3 regions of the Mycobacterium sp. TH-M11 genome follow, and region 2 is predicted to be linked to each of the others. Evidence: predicted binding sites of a transcription regulator. Region 2 holds the regulator's gene; each other region holds the start of a gene.

Region 1 (5,980 bases), on a different contig from region 2:
AATCCAGATCACGGTCCGCGGCCGGTCGCTCCGGTCGCGCAGCGAGTCCAGTGCGCCCTCGTCGACAGCGGCGGCCACCGCCCGCACGTGCGCGCCCGCCATCGACGCCGCCCGCAGCAACCCCTCGCGATCGGCGCCGAGCAGGCCGTCGGTGTCGTCGAGGTCGATCAAGGACTTGGCCGCATTCATGTCACGGCCTCCGGCTCGACGTGCCGATCCGCCTGGCGCTGGATCTCCTGCGCGATCTCCTCGACGATCGTGGCGACGTCCTCGCCGCTGCGTCCTTCCACGTTCAACCGCAGCAGTGGCTCGGTGTTGGACGTGCGCAGGTTGAACCAGCTGCCTTCGCCGAGGTCGACCGTCACCCCGTCGAGGTGGTCGATCGAGTGGATCCGGCTGCCGAATGCCTTGAGCACCGCGGCGATGCAGGAAGCGGAGTCGGAGACGGTGAAGTTGATCTCGCCGGAAGACGCGTAACGGTGGTAGTCCGCGGTCAGGTCGGACAGCGGGCGCTCCTGGCCGCCGAGCGCGGCCAGGACGTGCAGCGCGGCCAGCATTCCCGAGTCGGCTCCCCAGAAATCGCGGAAGTAGTAGTGCGCGGAGTGCTCGCCGCCGAAGATCGCGCCGGTCTTGGCCATCAGCGCCTTGATGTAGGAGTGCCCGACGCGCGAGCGCACCGGTGTGCCGCCGCGTTCGATCACCAACTCGGGCACCGCGCGCGAGGTGATCAGGTTGTGAATCACCGACGCGCCGATCTCACGGCTCAACTCGCGGGCAGCCACCAGCGCGGTCACGGTCGACGGCGAGACCGGCAGGCCGCGCTCGTCGACGACGAAGCAGCGGTCGGCGTCGCCGTCGAAAGCCAGCCCGATATCGGCGTTGCTTTCGCGGACGAAAGCCTGCAGATCGGTGAGGTTCGCCGGGTCGAGCGGATTCGCCTCGTGGTTGGGAAACGAGCCGTCGAGTTCGAAGTACAGCGGTAGCAGCGTGAGCGACTCGATCGCGCCGAGCACCGCGGGCGCGGTATGGCCCGCCATCCCGTTGCCGGCGTCGACGGCGACCCGCAGCGGACGCAGACCGTCGGTGTTGACCAGCGACCGCAGAAACTCGCCGTACTCGGCCAACACGTCTTTGTCGGTGCAGGTGCCGCGCATCCCGGCGTGGCTCGGCACACCCGCGATCACCTGGTCACTGATGGCGCTCAGCCCGGTGTCCGCACCGACCGGTAAGGCTGCGGCCCGGCACATTTTGATGCCGTTGTAGGCGGCCGGATTGTGACTCGCGGTGAACATTGCGCCCGGGCAGTCGAGCAATCCCGAGGCGAAGTAGAGCTGATCGGTCGAGGCCAGGCCGATCCGCACCACGTCCAGGCCCTGAGCATTGACGCCCTCGCCGAAGGCGGTGGCCAGCGAGGGCGAACTGTCGCGCATGTCGTGGCCGATGGCGACCCGGCGAGCACCTTCGCTGCGCATCAGCCGGGCGAACGCCGCGCCCACGTCCTGCACGAACGACTCGTCGATTTCAGTGCCGACCAGACCCCGCACGTCGTACGCCTTGATCACACGGTGAACAGCCGCGGCGGGCCAAGACATCGAAAGGGCTCCTGACGACGGCAATCTGATGGGGTGCTGCCAAGCCTATCCCGGCATGCTGTGCGGTTGACTCGGCGTCTACGGCGCCGGTAACTCGAACTTCTCCGCCGTGGGCGCAGAGTCGATGCGGTTACTACTCCGCCGGATCGGGCAGCACCCGAAGATGACCGCGGCGGCGCCCATTGCCGGCCGGTCGCGCAGCGGTTGAGGTGAGCACGCCGGTGGCCGGCTTTTCGGACGCTGGAGCACCGAACTGCCCGGCGGGCTCGTGAAACCCGGTCAACGCACCACCACCGGCGGCCACGTCACGGCCCTCCCGGACAGCTTCGGCGAGCGCGATCAGGTCGTCTTCGTCGGGGTTGACGGCCAGTGGCCCGGCGTGCCGGACCAGCTCCCAGCCGCGCGGCGCGGTGATCCGGCCGGCATGGCTCACGCACAGGTCCCAGGAGTGTGGCTCGCTGGCGACGGCCAGCGGGCCGACGACGGCGGTGGAGTCGGAGTAGACGAACGTCAGCGTCGCGACCGCGTAATGCGGACACCCTGGTCGGCAGCAGCGACGCGGAACGTTCACGATCGAGAGGTTATCGCGCGAGAACGCTCGCACCCCGGCGGACACGCGCATTCATTCAGGCTGGGATGCCCAACCGTTACCATCGCCGGGTGAGCGATTCGCGCAGCTCCCCGCGCGGTCGGCGCTCGCCGGGCAAAAGAGTCCCGCGCCGCCGCCGCGACATGCGCGGCCCGCTGCTGCCGCCGACGGTTCCGGGTTGGCGCAGTCGCGCCGAGCGCTTCGACATGGCGGTGCTCGAGGCCTATGAACCGATCGAACGTCGCTGGCAGGAGCGGCTGTCCGGGCTCGACGTCGCCGTCGACGAGATCCCGCGGATTTCGGCGAAGGATCCTGACAATGTGCAGTGGCCCCCAGAGGTGGTCGCCGACGGGCCGATTGCGCTCGCCCGGCTGATCGGCGCCGGTGTCGATGTCCGCGGCAGCGCCACGCGGGCGCGAGTTGTGTTGTTTCGCAAGCCAATCGAACGACGCGCCAAAGACACAGTCGAGCTGGCCGAATTACTGCACGAGATCTTGGTGGCCCAGGTGGCCACCTACCTGGATGTCGAGCCGTCGGTAATAGACCCGACGATAGAAGACGAATAGCGGGCGACCGCGAGCGCAGCGCTGCACGCTCAGCGGGTCACCCGCTATTCGATAGCCCCGCTAAGTCAGATGATCCCGCGCTTGAGGCGACGACGCTCGCGCTCGGAAAGCCCACCCCAGATGCCGAAACGCTCGTCGTGAGCCAAAGCGTATTCAAGGCATTCGCTACGCACCTCGCAGCCAAGGCAGATCTTCTTGGCCTCGCGAGTGGAGCCACCTTTCTCGGGGAAAAACGCCTCTGGATCTGTTTGAGCACACAACGCACGGTCTTGCCACTGATCGGTTGCTTCCTCGGTGCCCTCGAATTCGTCTTCGATGGTGTCGGGAACCAAACTCAGATGGGGCCTTTGGGGTACCCCTATCAACGGTAGACCGGGAGCGGTGTGCGGTGTTCCTCCCATTAGCCCCCGAAGGTGTTCATAGGACATGCTCCGCCTCCTCACCTGGTTTCGTAGATCGCGAATGTCACCACTGTTCTGATGTCGGCCATCTGCGATTCGAACATTTGATCGAATCTCGGTCTGCGACACCGAATCCGGCCGGCCAACCGAAATGACACTGCTGTGATTACACACGGGTGAGAGTGGATTCGCAAGCGATTCGGCAGATTTACATATCATCTCGTGACCAATTTTTTGCCGCACTGAGGCCGATACGCGCGTGGCGTGTCGGTCACACCTGTCACACAAGGCAATCCGGCATCACTTCGGCCGTCCACCGCCTGACACACCGAGGGCCTGCGGCAGCGCCGCGCGTACTGTCGTGCGGTGTGAAGGTGACGGTTCTGGTCGGCGGTGTGGGCGGCGCCCGATTCCTACTCGGAGTCCAACAATTACTCGGTCTCGGCCAATTCGCGTCCAAATCTGCGCCTGCCGGTGACCACGAGTTGACGGCGGTCGTGAACATCGGCGACGACGCCTGGATGCACGGGGTGCGCATCTGCCCCGATCTGGACACGTGCATGTACACCCTCGGCGGCGGCGTCGACCCAGAGCGGGGCTGGGGGCATCGGGATGAAACCTGGCATGCCAAGGAGGAACTCGTCGCCTACGGCGTTGCGCCGGACTGGTTCCAACTCGGCGACCGTGACCTGGCCACCCATCTGGTACGCAGTCAGATGCTGCGGGCCGGTTACCCGCTGTCGCAGGTGACCGCCGCGTTGTGCGACCGCTGGCAGCCTGGCGCGCGACTGCTGCCCGCCAGCGACGACCGATGCGAAACACACGTCGTCGTGACCGATCCCGACGACGGGAACCGGCGGGCGATCCATTTCCAGGAGTGGTGGGTGCGCTACCGCGCGCAGCTACCGACGCACAGCTTTGCCTTCGTCGGCGCCGAAAAGGCCAACGCTGCAACCGAAGTCACCGATGCCATCGCCGACGCCGATGTCGTACTCGTCGCGCCCTCGAATCCGGTGGTCAGCGTCGGGGCGATCTTGGCAGTTCCCGGCATCCGGTCGGCCCTGCGGTCCACGGGCGCGCCCGTGGTCGGCTACTCCCCGATCATCGCCGGAAAGCCATTGCGCGGGATGGCCGATGAGTGCCTGAGCGTCATCGGGGTGGAATCCACCGCGGAAGCGGTCGGACGGTATCACGGTGCACGCGCCGGCACCGGCATCCTGGACTGCTGGCTGGTCCACGAGGGCGATCATGCCGACATCGACGGCATCGCAGTGCGATCGGTGCCCCTGCTGATGACCGATCCGCAGGCCACAGCCGAGATGGTCAGCGCCGGAATCGAACTCGCGGGCGTGGCTGCGTGAGCAAACCTGAAGAGCACGGCACCGGGTCGCCGATCGAAATTCTGCCCGTGCCCGGGCTCCCCGAGTTCCGGCCCGGCGACGACCTCGCCGCCGCCCTGGCCGCTGCGGCCCCCTGGCTGCGTGATGGCGACGTGTTAGTGGTGACCAGCAAGGTGTTGTCCAAGTGCGAGGGCCGCCTGGTGCCCGCGCCCGCAGCTCCCGAAGAGCGAGACACGTTGCGGCGCAGGCTCGTCGAGGCGGAATCGGTGCGCGTTCTGGCCCGCAAGGGCCGCACGCTGATCACCGAGAACGGCCTGGGCGTGGTGCAGGCCGCGTCCGGCGTGGACGGCTCCAACATCGGCACCGACGAATTGGCTTTGCTGCCCACCGACCCCGACGGCAGCGCCGCGTCGCTGCGAGCCAACCTGCGCGAAAGCTTAGGCGTCACAGTGGGCGTCGTCATCACCGACACGATGGGCCGGGCCTGGCGTAACGGTCAGACCGATGCCGCGGTCGGCGCGGCCGGCGTCGCGGTGCTGCACGGCTACGCCGGCGCGGTCGACCGGCACGGCAACGAATTGATGGTCACCGAGGTCGCGGTCGCCGACGAGATCGCCGCTGCCGCCGACCTGGTCAAGGGCAAACTGACCGCAATCCCGGTCGCCGTGGTGCGCGGACTTTCCGCGCGTATCGTTGCCGAAACCGGCGCTACAGCACGCCATCTCGTGCGCTCCGGCACCGATGACCTGTTCTGGCTGGGCACTGCCGAAGCCCTCGAGCTGGGCCGCAGTCAAGCCCAGCTGATGCGCCGGTCGGTGCGGCAGTTCGGCGCCGAGCCGGTGCCGTCCCAGCTCGTCGAAGACGCGATCGCCGAAGCCCTGACCGCGCCCGCGCCGCATCACACCCGCCCGGTCCGCTTCGTATGGCTGCAGACAAGGACCACCCGCGACCGTCTGCTCGAGCGGATGCGGGACAAGTGGCGAGCCGACCTGACCGGTGATGGCAAGCCCGCCGACGCGGTCGAACGCCGGATCGCGCGCGGTCAGATCCTCTACGACGCACCAGAAGTCGTGATCCCGTTTCTGGTGCCCGACGGTATGCACAGCTATCCCGACGCCGCCCGGACCGACGCCGAGCACACCATGTTCACCGTCGCGGTCGGCGCCGCAGTGCAAGCGCTGCTGGTGGCGTTGGCGGTGCGCGGCGTGGGCAGCTGCTGGATCGGCTCGACGATCTTCGCCGCAGACCTGGTTCGCGCCGAGCTGGAACTTCCCGACGACTGGGAACCGTTGGGCGCCATCGCCATCGGGTACCCGACCGAGCCCATCGAGGCGCGCGACCTGGTGCCGGTCACCGATCTGCTGGTGCGTAAGTGAGCCTGCGAGCGTCGGCAGTCGCGCTGCTGAGCGACTGGCAGCCACCCGACCATTCACAGGATTCGTTGCGCAACGCGGTGCTGGCGTTCCTGCACGCCCGCGCGGACGCCTGTCGG
Region 2 (5,980 bases):
GTTACAGCGAAACAATTTTCGTCAATCTCCCGGTTGCCGGCAGCAGCACTGCGCGGGCGCGCATCTACACCCCGGCCACCGAGTTGGCGTTCGCCGGGCATCCGACGGTCGGGGCGTCCTGGTGGCTGAGATCCGTTGGCACGCCGATTCACACGCTGCAGGCGCCAGTCGGGTTGGTGCAGGTCAACTATGACGGCGACATCACCACGATCAGTGCCCGCTCGGACTGGTCGCCGGAGTTCGCTATTCACGATCTGGGCGGCGTCGACGAACTGGCCGCCGCCGACCCCGCCGACTACTCCGACGACGTGGCGCACTACCTGTGGGCCTGGGTCGACGAGACCGCGGGATCACTACGCTCGCGGATGTTTGCCCCGAATCTCGGTGTGGCAGAGGATGAGGCGACGGGTTCGGCCGCTGTCCGGATCACCGATTACCTCAGCCGCGACCTACGCATTTGTCAGGGCAAGGGATCGATCCTCGAGACCACCTGGAGTTCGCGGGGGTGGGTGCAGGTTGGCGGTCGTGTCGTCAATGACGGCGTGCGGCACCTGCCTTAACCGCCTCAGCCCGTTACCGCATCGCGCTGAGCCATGCGTAACAGCAACTGGCCCTCGCGTCAGGTTGTGCGATGCAGCACCGCCGAAAGATGATGCTGCAATGGCTGGCCCACCGCCCCCATCTGCACCGAGTAGGTGAGTTCGTCGCCGTCCACCCGCAGGCGACGTGCCAGCGACGTCACTTCCTTGGCGGTCGGGGCCACGCCGACATCCGTCGTCGCCACCTCCAGTTCGACCGCGGACCCGTCGACCACGTATCTGCCGACCTCGATCTCGGTGATGCCGCTCGGATGCGCCAGAACCAGTTCGACGTCGTTGTGTCGCGGTACCCGGAGGTAGCCGGTTTCGGCATGTAGCGGTGAACCGTCGACTGCGCTCTTGGTTTTTTGCCCGTAGATCAGAAACGGCTTGCCCACATGGGAAAACGTGACTTCTTCGAGGTAGTCGAACGGCTCGATGGTGGGGTATTCACCGGATCCGCGGCCCCGCCACGTGCCCAGCAGCGCAGCCAGTGCTTGCAGGTTGGGATGCAGGTCGGGCACCATCGGGTCAGCCTAGCTAAGCGGCGTGAACGTCGGGGCTGCGGACGTGCTCGGGCCGGAAACCTCGTCCGACGATGATCGGCGGGATGAACTGCAGCGGTCCCCGGCCGATGATCTTCGGAACTCGAATCGGCGACAGGTCGCCGGCCAGGTTCGGTTCGATGACGTTGTTTTGTACGAGAACTTGACCGGCCTGGATGATCCTGGCCGGAAGCTCGCGCCGCCGCTGCACCTTGGCGAGATCTGCATCGGTCAACCGGTTTTCGCGTAGTGGGCCGCAGAGGATGTTGGCCGCGCCCACCGCATCCGCGACCGCGAGGTTGATGCCGACCCCGCCGACCGGGGACATCGCGTGCGCCGCGTCGCCGATACACAGCAGCCCTTTACGCCACCAGGTTGTCAGCCGATCCACCCGCACATCGAGTTGGCTGGTCTGGTCCCAGGAGTGCAAGTCGTTGACGTGCTGCGCCAGATTGGGCTGCACGGCGACCAGTCGCTCCTTGAACGCCTCCAGCGATCCGTCTCGGGGGTTTTCACCCTTGGGCATGAGGTACGCAATTTGCCAGTAGTCGCCCCGGTAGATCATCGCCATCATCAGGCCCTTGCGAACCACCCCGACAGGTTCCCGAGGGTCACCGGGGCGCCAATTCAACCGGAACCACAGCACGTCTATCGACGAATTCGAACTCCCGACCTGCAACCCGGCCGCGGCGCGCACCGCGGATTTGCGGCCGTCCGCGCCGATAACCAGATCGGAGCGCACCTCCAGATCGGGAGTGCGGACGCCCACGACACGATCCCCATCGACCATCAAGCCGGTCACCTCCGCGTTCCGGATCAGCGTGAACTCCGAATAGGCACTGCACTTTTCGGCGAGGAAGTCGAGGAAATCCCACTGCGGCATCAGCGCGATGTAAGGCTGTCTGAAGCCGAGCCGTGCGAGCGCCCGGAAGTTGCCGAAGGTTCGCAGTGTCCCATCGGTATCGAAAGCGAGCCGATCGACTTTGGTGTGCGGCAGACGCAGGAATTCGTTGATCAGCCCCAGCTCGTCCATGACGCGCAAAGTGCTGGGATGCACGGTGTCGCCACGGAAGTCGCGCAGGAAGTCACTGTGTTTCTCCAAGACCGTCACGTTGATCCCGGCCCGGGCCAGGAGTAGCGCGTGCACCATGCCCGCGGGGCCGCCGCCGGCAACACAGACCTGGGTTCGCACGACTCGCGTCATGGACCGACACTACGACAACTGGTCAACCCGACGTGGGCACCTTACGGTGGGCCCGCAGCGCTTTGATCTCGCGCTCGAAATCCTCTGCAGACTCGAAAGACCGGTAGACCGAGGCGAATCGCAGGTAAGCCACTTCGTCGAGTTGACGCAGTGGCCCGAGGATGGCGAGGCCGACCTCATTACTGGGAACTTCCGGCGAGCCGGCCGCGCGCACGGCGTCTTCAACCTGCTGCGCCAACAGGTTGAGCGCATCGTCGTCTACCTGGCGGCCCTGACATGCGCGGCGCACCCCGCGCATCACTTTCTCCCGGCTGAACGGCTCGGTCACGCCGCTGCGCTTGACGACTGCCAGCACCGCATTTTCCACCGTCGTGAATCGCCGTCCACATTCTGGACACGATCGGCGACGTCGGATCGCCTGTCCTTCATCGGTTTCACGGGAGTCAACCACTCGCGAATCCGGATGTCGACAGAACGGACAATGCATGGCCGCTCCTTCGCCGCGCTGACTTCGGGTGTCCCGAACCCCCATGAGCCTACCTGCGCTCCGGGGCGCGGACCTAGCATCACCGGGTGTCGCGGCTGGTACGCGACTCATCCCACCGGTGCGATCAGCGTCTGGCCGGCCGTCACCGCAGAGGACTTGAGCTCGTTGAGTTCGCGAATGCGCGCCGCGACGTCACCGGCCGGCACATCCGGCGCCACCCGGGCAGCCAGACGTTGCAGTGTCTCCCCCGGTTCGACCCGGACCACCGCGAGCCGGTCAGGCATGTGCACCGCGGCCTTCTCGGGTCCGCCATGCAACATCCCACTGAAGTGGGCGACGAATCCCAACCACACCGTGATAGCCGCGGCGACTAACGCAAGCGCCACCGTGGTCGCCGGGGTGATGGGTCGCGGCCGGTGCGGGGCACTCGACAGCAACACGCCGGTGCCGCGATAGCGCGGCGGCGCCGCAACGGGCCTGGATTGCCGCGGACCTCGGGATCCCGGCCCGCTACCGCGGCCGGCCGGACGTACCTGGGCCGGGCGAACCCGGGGCGGCGCGGTCGGTGAGATCGTTTCGATGTGCATCATGTGCGTTCCTCCAGTCGGCTCGTGGTCGATCACGTGTTCGAAGAGTAATCGATAGTGTGTTCGAAAAGCGAACATGTGATCGAACTGTTGCACATGCCGATGACGGTAAGCCAGGCCACCGACAACTCTCTCGGCACTGCGCGGGTCCTGGCTGCGACATGCCTCGAACACATGTTTGATATCTAGGCAAAATATCGCTACATTCGTCCATATGAGCGACAGTGATACTCCGGATACCGCATCTCAACGGGCGCCGCGATCAGCCGATTCGGGCCTGACGGCGCGCCAACGGACCATCCTGGACGTCATCCGCGCGTCGGTGACCACCCGTGGATATCCGCCGAGTATTCGGGAGATCGGTGACGCAGTCGGACTGACGTCGACATCTTCGGTTGCTCACCAATTGCGCACGCTGGAGAAAAAGGGTTTTCTGCGCCGCGACCCCAATCGCCCGCGCGCGGTCGACGTCCGTTCGGCCGACGAGCTGACCAAGCCGTCGGTGCTCACCGACGTCGCCGGGTCGGACGCGCTGCCGGAGCCGACGTTCGTCCCCGTGCTGGGTCGCATTGCCGCCGGTGGCCCGATTCTGGCCGAGGAAGCGATCGAAGACGTCTTTCCGTTGCCGCGCGAACTCGTCGGCGAAGGTTCGCTCTTCTTGCTCAAGGTGGTCGGTGAATCGATGATCGACGCTGCCATCTGCGACGGCGACTGGGTGGTGATCCGTCAGCAAAACGTTGCCGACAACGGCGACATCGTGGCGGCGATGATCGATGGAGAAGCCACCGTCAAGACCTTCAAACGAACGGGCAACCAGGTTTGGCTGATGCCGCATAACCCGGCTTTTGACCCGATCCCGGGCAACGATGCCGCGGTGCTCGGCAAGGTCGTCACGGTCATCCGCAAGATCTGACGCGGCGCGAGCCGGTGCCCTAGCCGGCCTTGTGAAAGCCGTTTACCTTGGCGATTTCCTCGCTAGCGAACCAGATTTCGGCCGGGGTGTCGTCGTAAAGCCCGTTGTCGGGCATGTAGTAGAGACCCGAGCTGGCGTTGGCCTTGACGGGATAGCCCTCCGGCACCCGGTAAGGGTCATCCATCGGAAGGTGAATTGCCAACTGCCCGGACATGACTCGCGCTATCGGCACGGCTGTCGTCTCTTGCGAGTCGTCGCCGTAGGCGTCAGCCGCCGCGTGCCGTCCGACCCGGGCCTCACGCCCCACCGGAATTCCGGTCGGGTGGGTGTCGACATTGTCGGGATCCTGGGCGAACTGCGCGTCGGCCTGGTTGAACTCGTCGACGTGGTCGAACTCACCGAAGTCGGAATACTCGTCGTGCCGATCGGTGTCCTCGCCGAGCAACTCCTCCACCAGACTCTCGTGATCGGGTGGCATCCACGCACTGGCGGGCTGTCTGGGCAGGCGGACGGTCCGTGGACGCGGCGGCCGGTACTCCTCGTCCGGGCCGGTGACCGCCAAGTCGGAATCGACCTCCGGGGACCATTGCGAAACCGCTTCGGTGGCGGCCTCGTCACCGGAGTCGTTCCCGCGGCCCGCACCATCGCGTCTGGCCGCACGACGCCGACCCGACCATCCCACCACAAGTGTCAGGAGGCCGACCAACAGCAGCGCGCCCACACCGGCCAGCAACCACCGCCAATGGGCGGGCAGCCACCCCCCCGCGGTATCAGGCCTGGCCGCATCCGCCCGCGTGGTTTCGCCTGGTATCGCCAGACCGGACAGCGCCGATGCCAGGTTCGTCGGCTCCGTGGTGAAGATGTTCTTCGTCTTGTTCCAAGCGATCTGGCCGCCGGTGAATTTCTGTGTGACGACATCGCCGGCGACGGTCTGATCGCCGACCGGCGCGCCCAGTCTGCCGGTCGCGCCCAGCAGCTTGTCCCACGCGGCTTTGACAGCCCCGCGTACCACATACGCACCATGGTCGGACGTCCAGAAGATCACTGGTTTGTCGTCGGCGGAGAACGCGCTGACCTTACTGGCCGGTTTCAGACCCCCGTCGGCTTCGTTGGCGATCGGGAAGCCCAGGCCACTATTGACCGGCCCGCCGAGCGCCTCGTACTTGGCCAGAATGTCGGTCTCGACGGCGTTCGCGCCGGTGTTGGGGCTGAAAAAGACCGTCCCGCCCGCGAAGTTTTGGGCCAGTCCGTCGCTGCCGACCGGATACTGGTCGCCCTGCTTGGCGCCCAGCGGACCGGACACGCCGCCGGCAGCCCGCCACGCCGTGTTGATGTCCGCCGTCGGATCGACCGGCACCTGCAGGCCGGCGAGTTGACCGGCCAGGTCCGACGGAACGGTGGTGAAAACCTTTGTCAGCCGATTCCAGGACACCTTGCCGCCGCTGAACGCCTGGGTCGCGAGTTCACCGTCGTAGGTCTCATCCCCGGTCGGAACGCCGAGGGCGCCGCCGGAACTGCCCAGCCTGTCCCAGGCCGCGTTGATCGCGCCGCGCACAACGAACGCGCCGTGATCGGCGGTCCAGTAGATGAGCGGCTTGTCGCTTGCCGAAAACGTACTGACCCGGCTGTCGGGCCCGGCCAACCCGCGTACCTCGTTGGCGGTCGG
Region 3 (5,980 bases), on a different contig from region 2:
GCCGATGTCAGGCGCGTGCGACGCGACCTTCCGCCCGGTTACGAGGTAGCGCAGGCGCTGGATGTGACTGCGCCAGCGGCCATTTGGGGACTCGGGGGACCAGGCGTTGCGAACCCGGCCCGTTGCGCACCGCTGGCCAATCCTATTCATGTCGAAGGTGGACGCACGCAGGGTATTTCGGGATCTGGACCGGGGGGCACGGTGTACGCCGTGGTGGTTGAAGGGCCTGGCGTACTGGATCACGCCTTGCTTGCCGGATGCCGGCAGTGGACCATGACCGGCCGGCGGGCCAGTGCGCGTGTTCACCTGGTTGACGCGCCACACATCGACGCCGCCGAAACCGTCGGGATGACAGCCGACATCGTTACCTCAGTCGAAGGTGGCAATGAAATCGGTTCGCAGGCAAGCACCTTCACCGCGTACCTGGGTGATTACTATGCGTTCACCACGCTGATCAGCGATCCCGGCTCGCCGCATGCGGCCCTGACGCCGCAATTCGCCGCCGACCTGCTGGTGAAAACCGTATCGGCCGTACGCGGTTAGCGGCGGTGCGTTAGATTGGCCTCAATGATGCGGATTGCGTTGGCCATCTGGGGGGTCTGTCTATTGGCGGCTTGCTCCCACGGACCGTCGGAGGCGCCCCCTCAAGCAGATATCGCCAAGATCGCGAAGGTGAAGTCCGACTTCGGGCCGGGCTACAAGGTGAAGGAAACCGCGAAGACCGGCATCGACCCCAAGGTGCTGGCGACGCACAAGCTGCCGCCGGGGCTGACGTTCGATCCGCCCGACTGTGCGTCATTTGTCGTCGGCGGGGACATGCCGGCGGGTCTACAGGGCAACATGGCCGCGGTAGCCGCCGAAGGCGACGGCGGGCGTTTCATCGCGATGGCGGTGCAGACGTCGGCGCCGGTGCCGTTCGAGGAGCCGTCGCGCAACTGCAAGAAGGTGGCGTTCCAGGGCGGGCGGGTTCGCGGCCTCATCGAAGTGGTCGAGGTACCGCAGATCGAGGGCACCCGCACCCTCGGCGTACACCGTGTCCTGCAGACCGTGGTGCAGGGCAAACCGCGCAGCGGCGAACTGTACAACTATTCCGCGCATTTCGGTGACTACCAGGTGATCGTCACCGCCAACCCGATGCTGGTGCAGGGTCAGCCACCGAAGCCTGTCGACACCAAACAAGCCCGCGACTTGCTCGTCAAGTCGGTCGCCGCCATCAAAGACTGACCGCTAACGGACGTCGCGGGGCCGGAACTGGATGCTGACCCGCGGCCCGGTGTGAGCCGAGGTCTTGGGCACCGAGTGCTCCCAGGTCCGCTGACATGAGCCGCCCATCACCAATAGATCGCCGTGCGCCTGCGGCAGTCGCAGGGATGAACCGCCGCCGCGAGGTCGCAGCGCGAATGTGCGGGTGGCGCCCAGGCTGACGATCGCCACCATGGTGTCGTGCACGCTGCTCCGGCCGACGGTGTCACCGTGCCAGGCGACGCTGTCGGACCCGTCGCGATACCAGCACAGCCCGACTGTGGTGAACGGCTCGCCGAGTTCGCCGGCATAGATGTCGTTGAGCCGCCGCCGAATCCGGGCCAGCCACGGATGAGGCGCCTCGTCGGCGGTCAGGTCGTAGAAGCTCACCAGCCGCGGGACTTCCAGGACGCGGTCGTACATCTGGCGGCGTTCGGCCCGCCACGGGATGGTCTCGAGCAGCTGGCCGAGCAGTTCATCGACGCCGGTCAGCCAACCGGAACGGATGTCGATCCAGGCTCCTTGACCCAGGGATAGGCGTTCGTTGCACTCGAACAACGATTCCTGTACTGCGATCGCCACAGTGCCGATTGTATCGCACAATTGTTCGATTCACGGGGCGGTGGGTTCACCGGGCGGCAGTTCACGACCGGGCACGACCTCAATGAGCCCAGGTAATGCGTTGCGGGACTGATCAGGTCACCGACACGCGCGAAACGGGACACCAAAGGGTCACGATGCGGTCGCTCGACTGCCCATGCTGCGCGGAAACTGGCACTGTCGTGGTTGTGACTATTGATGTTGACGACGATCTCGTCCTGTACACCGACAAGCGCCCTTACCGCTGCGCGCGCGGCCACTGGCTGCTGCCTGGACACATGATGGTCGGCAGCAGGTCATGCTCCTGCGGTCGGGGTCGGCACACCACCTGGGAATGCGAGTGCGGCGATATCACCTATTCGCCGAAGGTGCGCGACACCTGCGAGTTGAGCGGGAGTCGCTGACTTTTCACGCGAAACAGATGCCACGGCAGTGGTTGTGCGCGGCAGCGCGACCCCGGGTTCTCTTTCGTGGCGATGTTTGTGGACAACCGGTCGCGTCCAGCGTTAACGCCAACTGGGCAGCCAGATCTCCATATTCCAGGTGTTCTGCGAAATCGGCTGCCCGGTGAGCACTGGAAACAACCAGGCAAAGTTCGTGAAAACCATTGCTATGTAACAAGACACGGCGATAAGCCCGAGGCTGCGACGCTCCGCGCCTTGACCTGGCTGGTAGAGGATGTCGCCGAGGATCAACGCGATGGTCATTGCCAGGAACGGTGCCATGGTCGACGCATAGAAGAAATACATCTGCCGGTCGATGTCGGCGAACCACGGTAGCCAGCCGGCGCAGTAGCCGACCAGTACCGCCGCGTAACGCCAGTCGCGTCGTACCAGCATCCGCCAGCAGGCGTACAACAGCACGGGCACCGAAATCCACCACAGTGCCGGTGTGCCAACCAGCATCACCGCTTTGACGCACGACTGCGCGCCGCAGCCCGCGACGTTCTGCTGGTCGATCGCATAGAGCACCGGCCGCAGCGACATCGGCCAGGCCCACGGTTTGGATTCCCACGGGTGGTAATTGCCCGCGGCATTCGTCAGGCCGGCGTGGAAATGATAGGCATTGGCGGTGTAATGCCACAGCGAACGCATCGCGTCGGGCAGCGGCAGTGGGAAAGTCGACTTTGGGCCGATGGATTGGCCGACCTCGTGCCGGTCGATCGCCGTTTCGGACGCGAACCACGGCGCGTAGCTGGCCAGGTACACCCCGACTGGAATGACCAGCAGCGCGTAGGCCGTCGGGAACAGGTCGCGGCGCACCGTGCCCAGCCACGGCCGCAGCGCCCGGTACTGCCGCCGGGCCGCGACGTCGAACGCCAACGACATCGCGCCGAAGAACGCCACGAAATACAGGCCGGACCATTTTGTCCCACAAGCCAAGCCGAGCAGCACGCCGGCGCCGAAGCGCCACCACCGCACGCCCAGCCGCGGCCCCCAGAGCGTCTCGTCGATGCGGCCCTGCGCGGACGCGATATGCATCCGCTCGCGGACCTGATCGCGGTCGACGATCAGCGCACCGAATGCCGCCAGCACCAGGAACGTCAGAAATCCGTCGAGCAGCGCGGTGCGCGCCACCACGAAGCTGACCCCGTCGGCGATGACGAGCAGGCCCGCGATCGCGCCGACGAGTGTCGATCGGCTGATCCGCCGCACGATCCGCACGACCAGCGCCACCATGACCGTGCCCAGGATCGCGCCGGTGAATCGCCAGCCCAGCCCGTTGTAGCCGAACAGCGCCTCGCCGATCGCGATCAGCTGCTTGCCCACCGGGGGATGCACGACCAGGCCGTAGCCCGGGTTGTCCTCCACCCCGTGGTTGTGCAGCATCTGCCAGGCCTGCGGCGCGTAATGCTTCTCGTCGAAGATCGGGGTTGTGGCGTCGGTGGGCGAGTCGAGGTTCACCGTTCGGGTCAGCGCGGCCAGCATGGTGACCACACCGGTGACCACCCAGCCTTGGAGTCGGTCGACGGGACCAAAATCGGGCGCCGGGGCCACTGGGCCCGGGCTGATCACCGGTACTTCGTCGTCGGCGACGAGGTCGTCGGTCTCGATCGTGGTCATCGGATCCGATCGTAGGCTGTGGCACATGACAGACGGTCGACTGCTGCTGGGCGCCACGCCGTTGGGTCAGCCGTCCGACGCGTCACCGCGACTGATCGCTGCGCTGGCCACCGCCGACATCGTGGCCGCTGAGGACACCCGCCGGTTGAGGTTCTTGGCCAGGGCGCTGGATGTGGTGATCGGCGGAAAGGTGGTCAGCCTGTTCGACCACAACGAAGCGGCCCGGGTGCCCGCGCTGGTCGAGCAAATTCGCGCCGGCGCGACGGTGCTGGTGGTCAGCGACGCCGGGATGCCGTTGATCAGCGACCCCGGCCATCGACTGGTGGCCGCCTGTGTCGAGGCCGGCCGGCCGGTGCAGTGCCTGCCGGGCCCGTCGGCGGTGACGACCGCGCTGGCGGTGTCCGGTCTGCCGTCGGAGCGGTTCTGCTTCGAGGGCTTCGCCCCGCGTAAGCAGGGTGCCCGCCGGGGCTGGCTGGCATCGCTGGCGGCCGAACAGCGCACCGCGGTGTTCTTCGAGTCGCCGCGGCGCCTGCCCGCCTGCCTGCTCGACGCGGTCGCCGAACTCGGTGGGGACCGGCGTGCGGCGGTCTGCCGCGAATTGACCAAGGTGCACGAGGAAGTGGTGCGCGGATCGCTGGACGAGCTGGCCGCCTGGGCGGCCGACGGCGTGCTCGGCGAGATCACCGTCGTGTTGGCCGGTGCAGTGCCTCAGGCCGACCTGGCCGCACTGGTGGTTGTGGTGAGCGATCTGGTCGACGACGGGATGGGCGTCAAAGACGCTTGCGCGCAAGTGATTTCCGCGACTCCGGGCGCGCCGTCACGGCGCGAGCTCTACGACGCGGTGTTGCGCGCCCGACGATGATGCCACGCCGGCCCCGATGATCGGTGCCGCCTTGTGCAGGCATTCCTGCCACTCGGCGTCGACGTCGGAGTCGGCGGTGATCCCGCCGCCAGAGCCCAGCACCGCGTTGCCCACCGCGTCGAATTCCACCGTGCGGATCGCGACGTTCAACTCGCAGCCTGCCACCGGGGAGGCCAAACCCACTGTGCCGCAATAGACCCCGCGTCGTGATTGCTCCCATTGCGAAACAAGTTCGCGGGCGCGGAGTTTGGGTGTGCCGGTGACGGACGCCGGCGGGAAGGTGGCGTCCAGCAGCGCCGAGGTCGGCAGCTCGAGTGGAACCTGCGCCGACACCGTCGACACCAGATGCCACACCCCCGGCGCGGGCCGCACCACGAGCAGCTCGGGCACCGTGACCGATCCGGTGACTGCGACCCGGCCCAGGTCATTGCGAACCAGGTCGACGATCATCACGTTCTCCGCGACGTCCTTGGCCGACGCACGTAGCGCCGACGGGGGAGCGTCGATCGGCAGCGTGCCCTTGATCGGGCTCGAGGTCACCAGATCGCCACGGCGACACAAGAACAGCTCCGGTGACAGTGACGCGACCGCGCCCCACGGCCCGGCGACGTAGGCCGCCCGGGCCGGCGCGGTGCGCGCGACGCCGTCGAGGAAGAAGTCCAGCGGATCCCCCGCGATCGTGCCGGTGAACTGGGTGCACACGCATGCCTGATACACCTCGCCGGCCCGGATGGCCTCCAGACAGGCCAGCACCCCGGCGCGATGCGCCGCACGATCGGCGGCGTCCCAGTCGATCCGGAACTCCCGCGCGGGTGTTGGAGTGCTGAGCGCTTGAGCGAGCCAGCCGGGCATCGTTGCCCCGGACAGGCTCTCGTACCACCACTGCCGGTCGAGGTCACAGCGCAGCACGCAATCTGTCCAGCCGCCGGCAGCCTCGGGTACCCGCGCGGGCTGCCCGCCGGAACCCGGATCGGGATAGGACAGGTAGCCGATCCAGCCGCCGCCGACCGTCGTGCTGTGTGAGCCGGGTCGCACGTCGAACGCTTCGGCCGGGTCGACGGGCTGAACCGACAGGCTCGGCGCGATGACGGCCAGCGCGCCGAACCACTGGCCGGTCAGCGCCGCCGGTAGCGGCAGGTCCAGCCGGTTGGTGGCGTCGCCGATGGCGCGCAGCACCTGGTGGGGGCTGCCCAGATCGCCGAGCCGTTCGATT

What was found. The regulator LexA, encoded in region 2, represses DNA repair genes until DNA is damaged. The targets are predictions, from matches to a motif close to CGAACANNTGTTCG.
Region 1: cofD (2-phospho-L-lactate transferase) is a predicted target of LexA. The motif match lies at 3,246-3,259, and genes of this name have one in related genera.
Region 3: AC2VOG_RS00990 (alpha-ketoglutarate-dependent dioxygenase AlkB) is a predicted target of LexA. The motif match lies at 1,839-1,852, and genes of this name have one in related genera.

Annotation. Positions count from the first base shown of each region.
Region 1 is NZ_JBYCLD010000068.1:5,675-11,654, reverse strand. It holds gene AC2VOG_RS02815 (TobH protein) at 1-189, opposite strand, end outside; gene AC2VOG_RS02810 (phosphomannomutase/phosphoglucomutase) at 186-1,592, opposite strand; gene AC2VOG_RS02805 (DUF3499 domain-containing protein) at 1,726-2,163, opposite strand; gene AC2VOG_RS02800 (metallopeptidase family protein) at 2,325-2,747, shown strand; gene AC2VOG_RS02795 (WhiB family transcriptional regulator) at 2,813-3,148, opposite strand; gene cofD (2-phospho-L-lactate transferase) at 3,517-4,509, shown strand; gene AC2VOG_RS02785 (coenzyme F420-0:L-glutamate ligase) at 4,506-5,864, shown strand; gene AC2VOG_RS02780 (NUDIX hydrolase) at 5,861-5,980, shown strand, end outside.
Region 2 is NZ_JBYCLD010000322.1:12,032-18,011, reverse strand. It holds gene AC2VOG_RS13165 (PhzF family phenazine biosynthesis protein) at 1-560, shown strand, start outside; gene AC2VOG_RS13160 (peroxynitrite isomerase) at 620-1,105, opposite strand; gene AC2VOG_RS13155 (FAD-dependent oxidoreductase) at 1,119-2,327, opposite strand; gene nrdR (transcriptional regulator NrdR) at 2,350-2,814, opposite strand; gene AC2VOG_RS13145 (LysM peptidoglycan-binding domain-containing protein) at 2,922-3,404, opposite strand; gene lexA (transcriptional repressor LexA) at 3,616-4,314, shown strand; gene AC2VOG_RS13135 (LGFP repeat-containing protein) at 4,334-5,980, opposite strand, start outside.
Region 3 is NZ_JBYCLD010000021.1:398-6,377, reverse strand. It holds gene AC2VOG_RS01000 (DUF5642 family protein) at 1-543, shown strand, start outside; gene AC2VOG_RS00995 (DUF5642 family protein) at 568-1,224, shown strand; gene AC2VOG_RS00990 (alpha-ketoglutarate-dependent dioxygenase AlkB) at 1,228-1,824, opposite strand; gene AC2VOG_RS00985 (hypothetical protein) at 2,031-2,246, shown strand; gene AC2VOG_RS00980 (dolichyl-phosphate-mannose--protein mannosyltransferase) at 2,349-3,905, opposite strand; gene rsmI (16S rRNA (cytidine(1402)-2'-O)-methyltransferase) at 3,931-4,767, shown strand; gene AC2VOG_RS00970 (aminodeoxychorismate synthase component I) at 4,723-5,980, opposite strand, start outside.